DNA from 4 places in the Marinobacter albus genome. Region 3 is predicted to be linked to each of the others. Evidence: predicted binding sites of a transcription regulator. Region 3 holds the regulator's gene; each other region holds the start of a gene.

Region 1 (4,199 bases), on a different contig from region 3:
TTCCATGATTTTAATTGATTATCTGCGGGCGCCGGAGTCATTTCAACGCCTGTGTGGCGGGTTGTTGGTTACATATCGTTAAGGACGTCAGGCACTTGTGAGGGGGTGCACAAAAAAAAGCCCCGCACAGGGCGGGGCTTCTTCACAATCCCGAATTAACGGGTTGTTTTTAGCAGGAGTAGTACAGCTCGAACTCGACCGGATGCGTGGTCATGTTCAGACGCTCGACTTCACCGCGCTTCAGTTCGACGTAACCCTGAATCATGTCTTCAGTGAAGACGCCACCGCGGGTCAGGAACTCGTGGTCTTCTTCCAGGCAATCCAGAGCTTCGGCCAGAGTTTCGGCCACGACCGGAATGTTCAGAGCCTCTTCCTTCGGCAGGTCGTACAGGTCCTTGTCCATGGCGTCGCCAGGGTGGATCTTGTTCTGGATGCCGTCCAGGCCAGCCATCATGAGGGCGGCGAAAGCCAGGTACGGGTTAGCTGAGGCGTCCGGGAAGCGAACTTCGATCCGGCGCGCCTTCGGGCTGTTCACGTATGGGATACGGATGGAGGCGGAACGGTTACGGGCCGAGTAGGCCAGCATAACCGGTGCTTCGAAGCCCGGAACCAGACGCTTGTAGGAGTTGGTGGAGCTGTTGGTGAAGGCGTTGATGGCCTTGGCGTGCTTGATCACACCACCAATGTAGTACAGCGCCGCTTCGCTCAGGCCGGCATAGCTGTCACCCGCAAACAGGTTCTTGCCGTCTTTGCTCAGGGACATGTGTACGTGCATGCCGGAACCGTTGTCACCAACAACCGGCTTCGGCATGAAGGTGGCAGTCTTGCCGTATGCGTGTGCAACGTTGTGTACGCAGTACTTCAGGATCTGAACTTCGTCGGCCTTCTTGGTCAGGGTGTTGGCGCCAACACCGATTTCACACTGGCCAGCAGTACCCACCTCGTGGTGGTGAACTTCGATGTTCAGGCCCATGGACTCCATGGCGGCACACATCGCGCCACGCAGGTCGTGCAGGCTGTCGACCGGCGGAACCGGGAAGTAGCCACCTTTCACGCCCGGACGGTGACCGATGTTGTTGCGGTCGAAATCTTCGCCGGAAACCCAGGCCGCTTCTTCGGAGTGGATGGAGTAGCCCGCACCTTTCATGTCCACTTCCCACTTGACCGAGTCAAATACGAAGAATTCCGGCTCCGGGCCGAACAGGGCGCCATCGGCGATGCCGGTGGACTTCAGGTACTCTTCAGCGCGACGGGCAACGGAACGCGGGTCACGCTCATATCCCTGCATGGTAGAAGGCTCTACGATGTCGCAGGTGATGTTGAGGGTGGTCTCTTCGGTGAACGGGTCCAGCACGGAGCTGGAGTCATCCGGCATCAGGATCATGTCGGACTCGTTGATACCCTTCCAGCCTGAAATTGAAGAGCCGTCGAACATCTTGCCGTCCGCGAAAAAGTCTTCGTCTACCTCGGAGGCCGGCAGGGTGACGTGCTGTTCCTTACCGCGGCTGTCGGTAAAGCGCAGGTCGACCCACTTAACTTCGTGTTCTTTGATCAAATCAACTGTCTTGGACATTGTGCATGCTCCGTAAGTTATCCCGCGTGAGCGGGCGCATTCATGTTCGTTTTGCCGGATCGTTCAGGGTAGCTGATATCCGATCTTTTCTTCAGGAATTCGCAGCTTAGCAAAAGCGCCTGCCACTTACCTGCAAATTTCGGCTGAGTTCGTTTAAGCAAGGCTCTTGCCAATTTTTAGGGCATGCTCCAGGAGCGAGCAATGACGCGGGTTTTGGCCATTTGTGGAGCATCCGCGGGATTTCCACTGGTGCAAGATTGACGATGTGGTGCACAAAACTGGTGCGGATGCCATGTGGGTCGCCCTTAAATGGTGCAGAAAGGGTGTTCCCGGAATAGGCGTTTTTCTTCATATTAACGGCAGGGAGTTTTCGATATACTGCGCGCCACCTCATTTTTACCCCGAGCTTCACGTTTGGGACGCTGGTGCCGCCCGGTGCCGGATAATGGGTTCATTTTACGGATTTGAGACGGCATGTGAGAGGCTTGGCCTCCTTGATAGACCCTCTCAGGTCAAAGGAAAGCATGCCGCAGGATTATAGTTGTGATTGAGAAACTTCGTAATATCGCCATCATCGCTCACGTCGACCATGGCAAAACCACGCTCGTAGATAAATTGCTGCGTCAGTCCGGTACGTTGGATCGCAAAGAGCTCGAGAACGAGCGTGTGATGGACTCCAATGACCAGGAGAAAGAACGTGGTATTACCATTCTGGCCAAGAACACGGCGCTGAAGTGGAATGACTACGACATCAATATTGTCGACACCCCGGGTCACGCCGATTTTGGCGGCGAAGTAGAACGGGTGATGAGCATGGTGGATTGTGTGCTCCTGGTGGTCGATTCCATTGATGGCCCGATGCCGCAAACCCGATTCGTAACCCAGAAAGCTTTCGATGCGGGTCTGCGCCCTATTGTTGTGGTCAACAAGATTGACCGCCCCGGCGCGCGCCCGGATTGGGTGGTCGACCAGGTATTCGATCTGTTCGATAACCTCGGTGCCACCGATGAACAGCTGGATTTCCCAATTGTCTATGCCAGTGCCCTGAACGGCATTGCAGGCCTCGATCACGAGAACCTGGACGACAACATGGATGCCGTGTTCCAGGCGATCGTTGATCACGTGCCGTCGCCCAACGTGGATCCGGACGGGCCGTTTCAGATGCAGATCTCCCAGCTCGATTACAATAGCTTCCTGGGCGTTATCGGCATCGGTCGCATTATGCGGGGCAGGGTCAAGACCAACTCTCCGGTGACCGCGATTGGAGCCGATGGCAAGAAACGCAACGGCCGTATCCTCAAGATCATGGGGCACTCCGGTCTTCAGCGCGTTGAGGTTGAGGAAGCGCAGGCGGGCGATATCATCTGCGTCAGTGGTATGGATGAACTCTTCATCTCGGATACCCTGTGTGATCCGTCCAACGTTGAGGCATTGCCTGCGCTGACGGTCGACGAACCGACCGTATCAATGACCTTCCAGGTCAATGATTCGCCATTTGCCGGTCGGGAAGGCAAGTTTGTAACCAGCCGCAACATCAAGGAACGCCTCGAGAAGGAGTTGCTGCACAACGTTGCGCTGCGGGTGGAAGAAGGCGAGTCTGCTGACAAGTTCAAGGTATCGGGGCGTGGCGAACTGCATCTGTCGGTTCTGATCGAGAACATGCGTCGCGAGAATTTCGAGCTTGCCGTCGGTCGGCCTGAAGTTGTCATTCGCGAAATCGACGGCGAGAAGCAGGAGCCGTACGAAAACGTCATCGTCGATATCGAGGAACAGCATCAGGGTTCCGTGATGGAGCAGATGGGTCTGCGAAAGGGTGATCTGACCAATATGGTGCCGGATGGCAAGGGGCGCATGCGTCTTGAGTACACCATCCCTGCGCGCGGTCTGATCGGCTTCCGGAATACCTTCCTGACCATGACCTCAGGCACCGGTATCCTGACATCAACCTTCAGCCACTACGGCCCCATCAAGTTGGGTGATGTCACCAGTCGCCAGAATGGCGTTCTGGTGTCCATGGCAACGGGTACTGCGCTGACCTATTCACTTGAAACGCTCCAGAGCCGCGGCAAGCTGTTCCTGGACCCGGGGCAAGAGATTTACGAAGGTCAGCTCTGTGGTATTCATAGTCGGGATAACGATCTGGTCATGAACCCGACCAAAGGCAAAAAGCTCGATAACATGCGTGCCTCCGGCAAGGATGAGGTCATTGGCCTGGTGCCACCGATCAAGTTCACTCTTGAGCAGGCGCTCGAGTTCATTGATGACGATGAATTGGTGGAAGTGACTCCGAAATCGATTCGTCTGCGCAAGAAGCTGTTGACTGAAAACGAGCGCAAGCGCGCGAAGAAAAAGTAAGTCTTCAGTGGTAACAAAGAAGGGGCGGGTCAGCAGTGACCTGCCCCTTTTTCGTTCAGTTCAGCTACACTCCGGTTAAACCCCTTTCAGGAGCGCCTGATGCTCACGCTCTACCCGGAAATCAAGCCGAATGCCCAGCATCGCCTTGCCGTTGAGTCCCCTCACGAGCTGTATGTCGAGGAAAGCGGCAACCCTGAAGGTATCCCTGTCCTCGTTGTTCACGGTGGGCCTGGTGGTGGGTGTGAGGAGTACCAAAGGCGCTTCTTTGATG
Region 2 (4,199 bases), on a different contig from region 3:
CTGCTCGGTCATCAGCTCGCCATTGAAGTGCCTGGGCGGTGGTGTGGATGCCGCTGATGCTCTGGCCGGGGAATCCTGTCCCGGCAGGTCCAGATCAAGGCCGCCGTTTGCGGTGATCACCTGTCGCTCGATCACGTTTTCCAGCTCCCGCACATTGCCCGGCCAGTGGTAGGCCTGTAGGGTTTCCACGTCCCGTTCTCGCAATATAAGGGTGGGGCGGTTGAACTTCTGGCAGGCCCGGTTGAGAAATTCCCGGGCGAGGATGGGGATATCCTCCAGACGCCGGCGTAGAGGCACCGATTCGATGGGGAAGACATTCAGGCGGAAGTATAGGTCCTCCCGAAATGTCTTGGCCTGGATTTCCGATTTCAGCTCCCTGTTCGTGGCGGCAATCACCCGGACGTTGACCGCCCGGGTGCGGTTTTCGCCCACCCGCTCGAACTGTTGATCCTGCAGGACTCTGAGGAGCTTGCCCTGAAGCTCCAGCGGGATTTCGCCCACCTCGTCCAGGAACAGGGTACCGCCATCGGCCAGTTCGAAGCGGCCAATCCGATCGCTCACGGCCCCGGTGAACGCACCCTTGATGTGACCGAAGAACTCGCTCTCGAACAGATCCTTGGGGATGGCCGCGCAGTTGACCCGGATCATGGGCCGGTCCCGTCGGTCGCTGGCCTGGTGGATGGCACGCGCAATCAGTTCCTTGCCGGTACCGGATTCGCCGGTAATCAGCACGTTTGCATCAGTGGGCGCCACCAGCCCAATGCGGCGGGCAATGCCCTTGATGGCCTCACTCTGGCCGACCAGGTCGTGAAAATGGTATTCGCCGCTGAGTTCCTCCTGCAGGTAGGCATTCTCCATCTCGAGCCGCTGTTTCAGGCTTTCAACTTCCTCCAGCGCGTGTTGCAGTTCCTGTTGGGCGTGCTGGCGGGCGGAAATATCCTTGAATACGACGACCGCGCCGATGGGGTGACCGTTGTCCATGATCGGGGTGCTGGTGTATTCCACGGGAAAGCCGGTTCCGTCCTTGCGCCAGAACCAGTCCTCGCCCACCCGCCGGACGCTGGCGTCGCGGAACGCAGCGTAGATGGGGCAGTCCTTGAGCGGGAACAGGGAGCCGTCCTCATGGGAATGGTGGACGACCCGGTGCATCACGCGCCCCATCAGTTCGTCCGTTCGCCAGCCCAGCATCTTTTCGCCGGCCGGGTTAACAAACGTGGTGCGGCCCTCTGCGTCGACGCCGTAGATTCCCTCGCCCACGGCATGGAGGATCAGCTGATTCTCCCGCTCCATATCCTTGAACAGTGCCTCGACTCTTCGCCACTCCAGGAGTCCGCCGCGATGGTAATGATTGACCTCGTGGCGCTCGCGCAGGGAGCGTAGCTGCCTTCGGTCCCGAAGCAGGAACAGGATGTCGCGGGAATCGGCTCCTCCGGCGCGCGCCGAGGAAATCTCCAGCTCGACCGTGTGACCGTCCTGATGCCGGAGCGTGAAATCCCCGCTCCATCCGCGTCCCCGTAACAGGGTTTCCTCCGTGAAGACGATCAGGGTGGGACGTTGGTCCGGAAACAGCGCGGTGCAGCGGCCGCCGATCAGCGACGCCCGCTCGGAACCGGTCATCCGGGCCGCCAGGGTGTTGGCGGCGAGAATCCGGTCCCCGGTGCAATCCACGAGCAGGGCGGCTTCAGGCAGGAGGTCGATCCAGCTGTCCTGGGGTGCCTGGTGCTGGGAAGGCCGGGGGCGTGCAGTTGCCGTTTCGCTGACGGCAGTCGTGGTGTTCATCGCTCTCATCCTGTCGGTGTCTCCGGGAAGATGAGTCAAGTCCCGTGCCAATTACGATAACTCGTAGTCGGGAGCACGAATTTTCGTGGTCTACGAAATATCGTAGTGCGGCCTGATTTCGGCCATTCATTAAATGCCATCAAAAACAAAGTCCTGGAATATTTCTGTTGGTTGGCACGAAGTCTGCGATAGCCCTGACAGGCTCATGCAGCGTCGGGAAGTGAACAATCGTTCGCGCCCGGAAGCTGCACTGGAACAGTGCAAAACCAACTGAAGCAAAGGGTGAGTGCCTTATGATGAACAAAGAACTGATGACCGCGAAGATTCTGGAAGCCAAGGCGACGAAAGGTGTTTCCTGGGAGGCGCTTTCCGAGGCCATTGGCATGTCGCCGGTGTTTACAACGTCGGCTTGCCTGGGCATGAACAGTCTGACTGAGGAAAAGGCGCTTGCTCTCTGCGAGACACTCGGGCTGGACAAGGTCGTCGCGGAAACCCTTCAGGTGTGCCCGAAGAAGGCCTGGGGTGATTCGGTGCCGCAGGATCCGCTGATCTATCGCCTGTACGAGGTGGTGGGTGTTTACGGAGATACCCTGAAGGAGCTGATCCACGAGAAGTTCGGTGACGGTATCATGAGTGCCATCGATTTCTCGATGCATGTGGACAAGGAAGAGAATCCGAAGGGGGATCGGGTGGTGATTACCATGAACGGGAAGTTCCTGCCCTACAAGTCCTGGTAATTGTTGCAACGTGCTGGATTGATGGAGTCTGGGCGCGGTGAGGGATCTCTTTTCTTCTGGGAAAAGAGATCCCTCCCCACGCTCGATCAGACTGCTCAGATAGACTCGCCTTTAAAGACATTAAGCTGTCTTTGTTTGTTTCATTTCATGAACTCCGAGAACCACGTCCCCTACTGTGTGCAGCTTTTCCAGCTGCGATTTGAGCATGTTGATGGGCCTTGTGCCCTCCAGCGTGAGGGCGATGGCAAGCTCGTCGCCTGCTGATTCCACCGCCATCCTGGCTATCCGGAATCCGCGAATCCGTACCACCTGGCACAATCGCTCCAACGCGGCCGCTTCATGACTCATCTGGCAGGTGAGGGTGTAGCTGGGTGTATCCGTTTGGCGCTGGAGGTTCATGCAACGTGCTCCTTGCTGGATTTTGCGGTGCGTTGGGATTCGTCGATCATGTCGCGGTTGCTGGCGCCGGGTTTGACGATGGGCCAGACGTTGTCTTCTCGGGCGATGGCAACGTGCAGCAGCATGGGGCCGTCGTAGGCGAGGATGGTTTCAATACCGCGGCGGATCTGGTCGGTGCGTTCGATGTGCAGGGCCGGGATGTCGAAGGCCCGGGCCATGGCGACGAAGTCGGGGTTGTCGTCCAGGTCGATCTGGCTTTCACGGTTGTTGTAGAACAGTTCCTGCTGCTGGCGGACCATGCCCAGGCACTGGTTGTCGAGGATAATCATCTTCAGGGGCAGTCTGTAGCGCCGTATGGTGGCCAGTTCCTGGGCGTTCATCATAAAGGAGCCGTCGCCCGCAACGTTGATCACGGTGCTGCCGCGGTTGGCGAACTGGGCGCCTATGGCCGCCGGCAGGCCGAAGCCCATGGTGCCCAGTCCGCCACTGGAGAGGTGGTGGCGTGGGTGGTTGAACTGGTAATGCTGGGCGACCCACATCTGGTGCTGGCCAACGTCGCAGGCGATTACGGTATCGTCCGGCGCGATTCGGGAGAGCTGTCGCACGAACGCGGGGCCGGTGATCGGGGCCAGGGGCTCTTCGTTGTCGGCCGCGTTGAAGCCGCCGGTGGTGTTCCAGGTGCGGCACTGTTTTTGCCAGTCGGCAATCGCCAACGGTTCGGTTTCCAGCTCCCGGGTCAGGGCCGCCAGGATGGTATTGAGGTCGCCCCGGATGGCCAGGTCTGCCGGGCGTAATTTGTTGATTTCGGAGGCATCGGCATCGATGTGGATCATCCGGGCGTTGGGGGCGAAGGTGTCCAGTTTGCCGGTGGCCCGGTCATCCAGACGCGCTCCGACAACGAGCAGCAGGTCGCACTCGTCCACGGCACGGTTGGCGACTCTCGAGCCGTGCATGCCCAGCATCCCGAGGTTCTGATCGCTGTGTTTGCCTGCGTTGCCGATACCTTTGAGTGTGACAACGCCCGGCAACGCGGAGGTGTCGGCAAAGGCCCGGAAGCGGGTCTCGGCGTGGGCCAGGCTGACACCGCCGCCGCTGTAGAGCAGGGGCTTGCGGGCGGCCCGCAGCATGGTCAGCGCCTCGGACAGGTTGGGGCAGCCTGTCGGGCCGGATCCTGTGCGGGTTGGTGCCTGCGCGCGGGCTTCTGTGAGCAGGATGTCCTTGGGAATGTCGATCCAGACCGGCCCCGGTCGGCCACTCTGGGCCAGGTGGATGGCTTCTTCCATG
Region 3 (4,199 bases):
TCCTGCGCGGCCGCTTCGCGGGTCAGGGGAAACAGCAGCCCGATGGGCAGATTATCGATGCAGTAGTAGCCGAGATCCTCGAGCACATGGAGCGCCGTACTCTTGCCGGAACCGGATCTGCCGCTCACGATGATCAGTTTCATGGGCACTCTGTCTCCACTCTCTGGGGTGTTACTCGGTCGCAGTGGTCATGCGCTTGTATAGTGTGGTGGCGTCATCACACTGCCGAAGCCCATCGCAGAACGCCCGCTCGTTGAACTTCTCCGCCAGCTGGCTGAGCAGTTCCAGGTGTTCGCTGGTGGCCTCCTTGGGGACGACGAGGGCAAACACCAGATCCACGGGCTGGTTATCGATGGCGTCGAACTCGATGCTTTCCTCGAGCGTCAGCAGAACGCCTACCACGTGATCCAGTCCTTCCAGCCGACAGTGGGGTATGGCAATACCCTGGCCAATCCCGGTACTGCCGAGACGCTCCCGGGACACCAGGTTATTGAAGATCTGGGTCTCGCTGAGCGATTCGTCGTGCCGGTGGATCTGTTCGGCGATGAATTCCAGCACCCGCTTCTTGCTTGATGCCGGTACCCGGCATAGGGTCAGCTCCGGTGCAAGGATGTTATCTATGGTCAGGGATGTGTCGCTCATGAATCGACTGCATTTCCGTAAAAAAAAGGCTGCGGCAGGTGCTCCATGCCGCAGCGCGATGAGATGACATGCATGAAAACGGGCGGTTAACGAGAGCCGTTTCCGTGCATCCGGTCTACATTCTTTTCCTTGTGCTTGAGGATCTGGCGGTCCAGTTTATCAATCAACCCGTCGATCGCTGCGTACATATCCTCGTTTTCAGCCTTTGCGTGAATATCACCACCAACCACGTGCAACGTTGCTTCCGCCATCTGACGCACCTTTTCCACCTGCAGGGTAACCTGGCAGTTACTGATATGGTCAAAGTGTCGTTCAAGTTTCTCGAATTTTTCTGAGACGTAATCCTTCAGTGCGGGAGTCAGTTCTACGTGATGGCCTGAAATGTTGAGTTGCATAGGCGTCTCCTGTTGTCATCATGCCGGTCCCAAAAGGCCGGACTGAGGGCTGGCGCACACCGCGCCGGCAAAGTTTGGCTCGGAGGAGCGCTGTACTCGACAGTGCTCCCCTAAACCAGTCTTTTTCGCTCGTTAGAGGGTGGAATATGCATCGCTTCCCGGTACTTGGCGACGGTTCGACGGGCCACTTTGATGCCCTGTTCCCCTAGCATGGCTGCAATTTTACTGTCACTCAACGGCTTTTTCGGAGTCTCGGCCGCTATCAGCTTCTTGATCATTGCACGGATGGCTGTCGATGAACATTCCCCGCCTTCATCGGTACTGACGTGGCTGGAGAAAAAGTACTTGAGCTCGAAGATTCCCCGCGGAGTGTGCATGTATTTCTGGGTGGTGACCCGGGAAATCGTCGATTCGTGCATTTCCACCGCCTGCGCTATGTCGGAAAGGATCAGTGGCTTCATGGCTTCTTCGCCCTGATCCAGAAACCCCTGCTGGTGCTCGACGATGCGTGTTGCCACTTTCAGCAGGGTTTCATTGCGGCTCTGCAGGCTCTTGATAAACCATTTGGCTTCCTGCAACTGATCCCGCAGGTAGGTGTTATCGGCACTGCTGTCTGCTCGCCTTATAAGAGAAGCATAGCTCGCATTGACGCGGATGCGTGGTGCAATTTCAGGATTCAGCTCAACCCGCCACCTGTCGTTGTGTTTGCGGACGATGACATCGGGAATCACGTAATCGGGTTCGGCGCGATCAATGACGTCGCCCGGACGCGGATTCAGACCGGTGATCAGGGCCAGGACTTCCCGCAACTGATCTTCCTTGAGCCGGCTGCGGCGCAACAACTGGGCGTAGTCCCGGTTGCCCAGCAGATTGATGTAGTGGGTGATGACGAGGCGTGCCTGGGCCAGCCAGGGGGTGTCAGGCGGCAACTGGTTCAGTTGGATCAGCAGGCATTCCTGCAGATCCCGGGCAAATACGCCGGGTGGGTCGAAATGCTGCAACCGGTGCAGCACCGCTTCCACCTCGTCCAGTTCAAGCGGGTCTTCCTCGTTTTCATCCAGCAGCCCTGAATGGATCTCGTCCAGCGGGCTGGTCAGGTAACCCCGTTCGTCCACCGCATCCATCAGGGCATGGGCAATGGCCTGATCACGTTCACTCAGTGGTGTCAGGTTCAACTGCCACTCAAGGTGGTCCTGCAGGGTTTCACTGGGGGAATTGCGGGTTTCGAAGTCGTGATCGTTTTCGTCGTCGTTGCGGGCCGCCGGGGCAGGGGCGGACTGATAGATATCATCCCAGGCGGTGTCGACCGGAAGATCGTCGGGGATGTTATCCGGTATCTCGTTTTCGGAGGTCCAGTCGGGGCCGTTTTCCGACTCATCCCAGTCGGTGTTGGTGTCAGAGCCCGCATCTGCTGCCGTTTCCGCGGCTGATTCTTCGTGGCTGTTATCATCGTCACTGGATGCGGTGTCGGCCTGATCGTCGTCTTCCGAGGTTTCCAGCATCGGGTTGGATTCCAGAGCCTGCTGGATTTCCTGCTGTAGATCGAGGGTGGATAGCTGTAGTAGCCGGATCGCCTGTTGCAGCTGGGGCGTCATGGTCAAGCTCTGACCCAGCTTTAACTGTAAGGAGGCTTTCATAACCATGGTTCAGGATCCGTCACTCATCAGGCTCTGCTTTACCGTAAGTTCAAAAAAATTGTTGTATGCCGGTCACTTGCCCTTGGCGCGAAACAGCCTAGCAAGTTCTTTGCCGAGTTTACTTGCTCGGGTTCATCAACACAATCGGGCAGCACTGCTCACAAACGGAATTCATTACCGAGGTAAACCTCTTTTACTTGCTGGTTTGCGAGAATGGTTTCCGAATTGCCGGACGCAATGATGTGTCCCCCGGAAACAATGTATGCCGTTTCACAGATGTCCAGGGTTTCCCTCACATTGTGGTCTGTGATCAGTACCCCAATGCCTTTGTCCCGCAGGTGGCGGATAATGTGCTTGATGTCGCTTACCGAAATCGGGTCCACGCCGGCAAAGGGTTCGTCCAGAAGGATAAAAGCCGGTTCCATGGCCAGTGCCCGGGCAATTTCGACGCGCCGGCGTTCGCCTCCGGACAATGCCATACCCACGCTGTCGCGAATGTGGGTAATGTGGAATTCCTCCAGCAGTTGCCCCAGCCTGCTTTCCCGGTCGGCCCGGCTCAAGCCCTTGCGGGTTTCCAGAATCGCCATCAGGTTGTCGCGGACGGTCAGTTTCCGGAACACCGAGGCTTCCTGGGGCAAATAGCCGATCCCTTTTCGGGCCCGGCCATGCATGGGCAGTGGCGTGACGTCCTGGCTGTCAATCGTGATGCGGCCCCGGTCGGCCGGGACCAGCCCGACGATCATGTAGAAACAGGTGGTCTTGCCTGCACCATTGGGGCCCAGCAGGCCGACGATCTCGCCACTGCGAATCTCCAGCGAGACATCAAGCACCACTTTTTTCTGCTTGTAGCTTTTTGCCAGGTTACTGGCTCTCAGAACTGCCATCGGATCCCTGTATGCTCCTGGTGCTGCGTGGCTGAATGACCATCTCGACGCGGCCGCTGCCGGTTTCGGTCTTTGTGCCGCCCTCGGCAGTCACTACCCGACGGACGGTATCATAATGAATGACATCGCCCCGGAACAGGTTTCCATTCTGCTCAATGATCGCGTCCCGTTCAAAAGTCAGCAGGTTCTCCGCGGCCGACCAGGTGATGTTGAGAGCCCGGGCATCGGTTTCACCCTCTCCGTTGCGGGTGGGTTGCTGATAACGGGCGGGCTTGCCAGAGGCCTCAACCCGGCTCAGTCCGTCAACGTCGCGATAAAGGACCACCCGGTCCGCCGTAAGCCGGGTCCTGCCCTGAATCAGTTCAACGTCGCCGGTGTAGGTGGCAATGCCCTTGGCGTCGTCAAGCCGGGCGCTGTCCGCGCTCACGTTAATCGGCAGGTCCGAATCCAGGCTGAACGCGGCGACGGGCCCGGTTAAGGTCAGGGCCAGGGTGATCGCCAACAGCGTTCGTAGTCGGTTATTTGCCAGTTTCATAGCGTCCTTCCACCTGGGAGTTAAGTTCGAGAATGCGCTCGTTGATCCAGGCCTGCATGCCTTTTGCCCGGGTTACGCCAATCGTGTCGGTAATGGTGACGGGGGC
Region 4 (4,199 bases), on a different contig from region 3:
CTGCACCCCAACATCTGCGTCTGTGACCACTGCAGCGCCGTGCCAAACCAGACCCCGTTGACCGTATTGCAGCACCCCTCGGAAGTCGGCCGGAGCAAGGGAACCCTGAGAATCCTCGAGCAGTGCCTGACAAGGCTCCAGGTCTTTGTCGGTGAGACCCCGGCAGAATTTCGCCAGGCCGGATTGGGCGACAACATCCCCCTGGCCGGTACCGCGGTACTGTTCCCGGGGCCAGACAGTCAGGCCCTCGAAGAGGCCGACCTGCAAGGCATCCATCACTGGGTTCTACTGGACGGCACCTGGCGGAAGGCGGCCAAGATCCTGCACCTGAACCGGCGGATCGGCGAGCTGCCGAGGTATCACTTTGCCGCACCGCCGCCCTCCCGTTACGTTATCCGCAAGGCTCCGGGGGACCATCACCTGGCAACCGCCGAGGCCGCCGGCCACCTCCTCCAGCACCTGGAACCGGGCCTCGACACCGACCCCATCCACGCCGCCATGGCGGCGCTGGTGACCAGACAACTGGCCCAGATCCCGGCGCCACTTCGGGATCGCTACCGGTAGCACCGGAAACCTGAGCGGTTGGCAATACACGCAGGCTTGAGCGATCATACGACCTGACAGACGTGACACTCAGCAAGCGTATAGGACACCCGTTTATGGCCCTGTTCAGTCAGAAGAACGCCGAGGAACAACTGAACGCCGAATCCGCGAAGGTGCATCGGGCCGATCTGGAGACGGTGCTCGAACGCCAGCGAGCCATCGAGGAAAAGGTGAAAGGCAGTGGCCGGCTCAAGCGCTTCAGTGCCGACATAAAACTGATGTTCTCGATGATCCGGGACTACTGGTACGGCAACTACCGCAGTGTCCCCTGGAAGACCATCGCCGCAGTCGCCGGCGCCCTGCTGTACGTGCTCAACCCGCTTGATGTCATTCCCGACCTGATCTTTGGTTTTGGTTTCCTCGACGACGCCGGTGTTGTCGCCCTGTGTCTGAAACTGGTCGAATCGGATCTGCACCGCTACGCGGCGTGGAAAGAACAACAGGAAAACCAAAAGCAGGAATCGGATCCCGGATTTACACAATCAAATTGATTGAAAAATAAACCAACGGGAAGGTGTGCTGGTTTTAGAAGACCGGGAAGTCGGCTCGCCGTTTCTGGCCCGGTCACCGGCGACAGCATCACCTGGTAACCCCACCAGCACCGACCAATACGGTGCATCTTTCCCATTTATGCACCGTATTGGTGCCATTTCTGTTCATTGCCCGCACCAGAACTCCAGCGAAGGACTTACAACTGACCACCACTCCTAATTTTGCATTGTTTTGGAACACCTCTTGCTTATGTGCACACCCACAATGCACAGAAAGCCCGACAGAGGCTGAAACACACCATCAGGAGCGAAAAACCCGTGGACATCACGAGTGCAGTACATACCCTGACCGAGAGCGCCAACACGCTGTTCATTCTCATCGGTGCCATCATGGTACTGGCCATGCACGCCGGCTTTGCCTTCCTCGAAGTGGGCACCGTGCGACACAAGAACCAGGTCAATGCCCTGGTCAAGATCATGACCGACTTCGGCGTCTCCGCCGTCATGTATTTCTTCATCGGCTACTACGTTGCCTACGGCAGCCACTTCATGTCCGGTGCTGCCGAGCTGACCGCCAGCAACGGCTACGAGCTGGTCAAGTTCTTCTTCCTGATGACCTTCGCGGCAGCCATACCGGCGATTGTGTCGGGCGGTATTGCCGAGCGGGCGAAGTTTTACCCGATGCTGATTGCATCCGGCCTGATCGTCGCGTTCATCTACCCCTTCTTCGAGGGCCTGATCTGGAACGGCAACTACGGTTTCCAGGCCTGGCTTGAGAGCCAGTTTGGTGCATCCTTCCACGACTTTGCCGGCTCCGTTGTAGTGCATGCGGTCGGTGGCTGGATTGCCCTGGCGGCGGTGCTTCTGCTTGGCGCCCGTAACGGTCGCTACCGCAATGGCCGGGTGGTCGCCTTTGCCCCGTCCAACATTCCTTTCCTGGCCCTGGGCGCCTGGATCCTGACCGTGGGCTGGTTCGGCTTTAACGTCATGTCGGCACAGACCCTGGATGGCATCAGCGGTCTGGTGGCCGTCAACAGCCTGATGGCCATGGTCGGCGGCATTCTCGTGTCCATGCTGCTGGGCCGGAAGGATCCGGGCTTCATCCACAACGGACCACTGGCCGGACTGGTTGCTGTTTGTGCAGGTTCCGACCTGATGCATCCTGTTGGTGCACTGATCACTGGCGGTGTCGCCGGCGCCATCTTCGTTTACCTGTTCGAATGGGCCCAGGACAAGATCGAGCGCCTGGACGATGTTCTGGGTGTATGGCCCCTGCACGGCGTGTGCGGTGTCTGGGGCGCAATCGCCTGCGGCATCTTCGGCCAGGCGAGTCTCGGCGGCCTGGGCGGCGTCAGCCTGATGTCCCAGATCATCGGCTCCGTTGCCGGCGTTGCCATCGCCTTTGTCGGCGGCCTGATCGTATACGGCGTGATCGGCGCCATCTCGGGGCTGCGCCTGACCGAGGAAGAAGAGTTCAACGGCGCGGACGTCAGCATTCACCGCATTGGTGCGACGGCCGTAGAGTAAGCTCCCCCTTCCAACAACAGGCGGCCATCTGGCCGCCTGTTGTCCTTCTATACCCCCCGAATTGACAGACGCCCGGTCTTCTCCTTTCTTTAAATCAAGGCAGTTTTCCAAAAACGACAACTACTGGCCCACCTTTTGCTGCCGATTACCTTACCGTGTGCCATACGCGCCGGCACCGCCCTAGGAGATGTACGGAATCATGCTGATTCAGACACCGGACCAAGGCCTGTTTGACGAACTGTTCGACCGGGACAACAAAGTACGACCGCACTGCCGAATGCTGGAGCAGTGGTTGATCAACTCGGATGAAACCCTGATTGCTGAAAAGCGTCGAGAAGCGGATGTGCTGTTCCAGCGCCTGGGCATCACCTTCAACGTCTACGGTGAAGACCAGGGCGCCGACCGGCTGATACCGTTCGATCTAATTCCCCGGGTGATCTCCGCCAGCGACTGGCACAAATTGCAGAGCGGTCTGCGCCAGCGGGTGCAGGCACTGAACCGCTTCCTGTTCGATATCTACCACGACTACGACATCGTCAAAGCCGGCGTGATCAGCGCCGAGCAGGTTTTTGCCAACCCGCAATACCAGCCCGGCATGCAGGCCCTGAAACTGCCGCGCAATCTGTATTGCCACATCGCCGGGATTGACCTGATTCGTAATAACGACGGCGACTTCTACGTCCTCGAGGACAACCTGCGCTGCCCCAGCGGCGTTTCCTACATGCTCGAGAATCGCCGCATGATGATGCGTCTGTTCCCGGAGCTTTTCGCCCACTCACCGGTGGCGCCCGTTGAGCACTACCCCAATCTGCTGGGTGAGACACTGCGTGCAGCCTCTCTCAAACCGGACCCGACCGTGGTGGTCCTGACTCCCGGCCGATTCAACAGCGCCTATTTCGAGCACGCCTTCCTCGCCCGGCAAATGGGCGTGGAACTGGTGGAAGGCGCCGACCTGTTCGTGCACCAGAACAAGGTGTTCATGAAGACCACGGTCGGCCCCCAGCAGGTCGACGTCATATACCGCCGCATCGACGACGACTTCCTCGACCCACTCGCGGGCAATCCCGACTCCATGCTGGGTGTGCCCGGACTTTACTCCGCCTACCGGACCGGCAACGTGGTGCTGACCAATGCCATGGGCACCGGCGTCGGGGATGACAAATCCATCTACCCCTACGTGCCCGACATGATCCGCTTCTACCTGGACGAGGAACCGATCCTGAAAAACGTTCCCACCTGGCAGTGCCGCAAGAAAAAGGATCTCCAGTACGTACTCGACCACCTGCCGGAGCTCGTGGTCAAAGAAGCCCAAGGGGCCGGTGGTTACGGCATGCTGATTGGCCCGAAGGCCAGCAAACAGGAACTCGCCACCTTCCGCAGCCTGCTCAAGGCCCGGCCCCAGGATTACATCGCCCAGCCTACCCTGAGCCTGTCCACCTGCCCGACCTTTGTCGATGAGGGCATCGCGCCCCGCCACCTGGACCTGCGACCGTTCGTGTTGTCGGGCAAGAAAATCCAGATGGTGCCCGGCGGACTGACCCGGGTTGCCCTCAAGAAGGGCTCACTGGTGGTGAACTC

Evidence for each region. Region 3 encodes sigma-54, which starts transcription at its own class of promoters, with help from an activator protein. Its sites were predicted from a motif close to ANTGGCATNNANNTTGCTNT; they were not measured.
Region 1: a site for sigma-54 is predicted at 1,728-1,747, ahead of glnA (glutamate--ammonia ligase). Genes of this name have one in related genera too.
Region 2: a site for sigma-54 is predicted at 1,812-1,831, ahead of QQF73_RS15875 (sigma 54-interacting transcriptional regulator). Genes of this name have one in related genera too.
Region 4: a site for sigma-54 is predicted at 1,326-1,345, ahead of QQF73_RS13510 (ammonium transporter). Genes of this name have one in related genera too.

Annotation. Positions count from the first base shown of each region.
Region 1 is NZ_JASSQD010000004.1:129,437-133,635, reverse strand. Features, by position in the region: gene glnA (glutamate--ammonia ligase) at 170-1,573, opposite strand; gene typA (translational GTPase TypA) at 2,117-3,928, shown strand; gene pip (prolyl aminopeptidase) at 4,028-4,199, shown strand, end outside.
Region 2 is NZ_JASSQD010000003.1:224,502-228,700, reverse strand. Features, by position in the region: gene QQF73_RS15875 (sigma 54-interacting transcriptional regulator) at 1-1,779, opposite strand, end outside; gene cynS (cyanase) at 2,073-2,516, shown strand; gene QQF73_RS15865 (ACT domain-containing protein) at 2,637-2,915, opposite strand; gene ilvG (acetolactate synthase 2 catalytic subunit) at 2,912-4,199, opposite strand, start outside.
Region 3 is NZ_JASSQD010000001.1:1,295,820-1,300,018, forward strand. Features, by position in the region: gene rapZ (RNase adapter RapZ) at 1-143, opposite strand, end outside; gene ptsN (PTS IIA-like nitrogen regulatory protein PtsN) at 172-642, opposite strand; gene hpf (ribosome hibernation promoting factor) at 729-1,037, opposite strand; gene QQF73_RS06115 (RNA polymerase factor sigma-54) at 1,148-2,674, opposite strand; gene lptB (LPS export ABC transporter ATP-binding protein) at 2,833-3,558, opposite strand; gene lptA (lipopolysaccharide transport periplasmic protein LptA) at 3,536-4,093, opposite strand; gene lptC (LPS export ABC transporter periplasmic protein LptC) at 4,077-4,199, opposite strand, start outside.
Region 4 is NZ_JASSQD010000002.1:437,196-441,394, reverse strand. Features, by position in the region: gene QQF73_RS13520 (tRNA-uridine aminocarboxypropyltransferase) at 1-564, shown strand, start outside; gene QQF73_RS13515 (YkvA family protein) at 660-1,094, shown strand; gene QQF73_RS13510 (ammonium transporter) at 1,413-2,621, shown strand; gene QQF73_RS13505 (circularly permuted type 2 ATP-grasp protein) at 2,821-4,199, shown strand, end outside.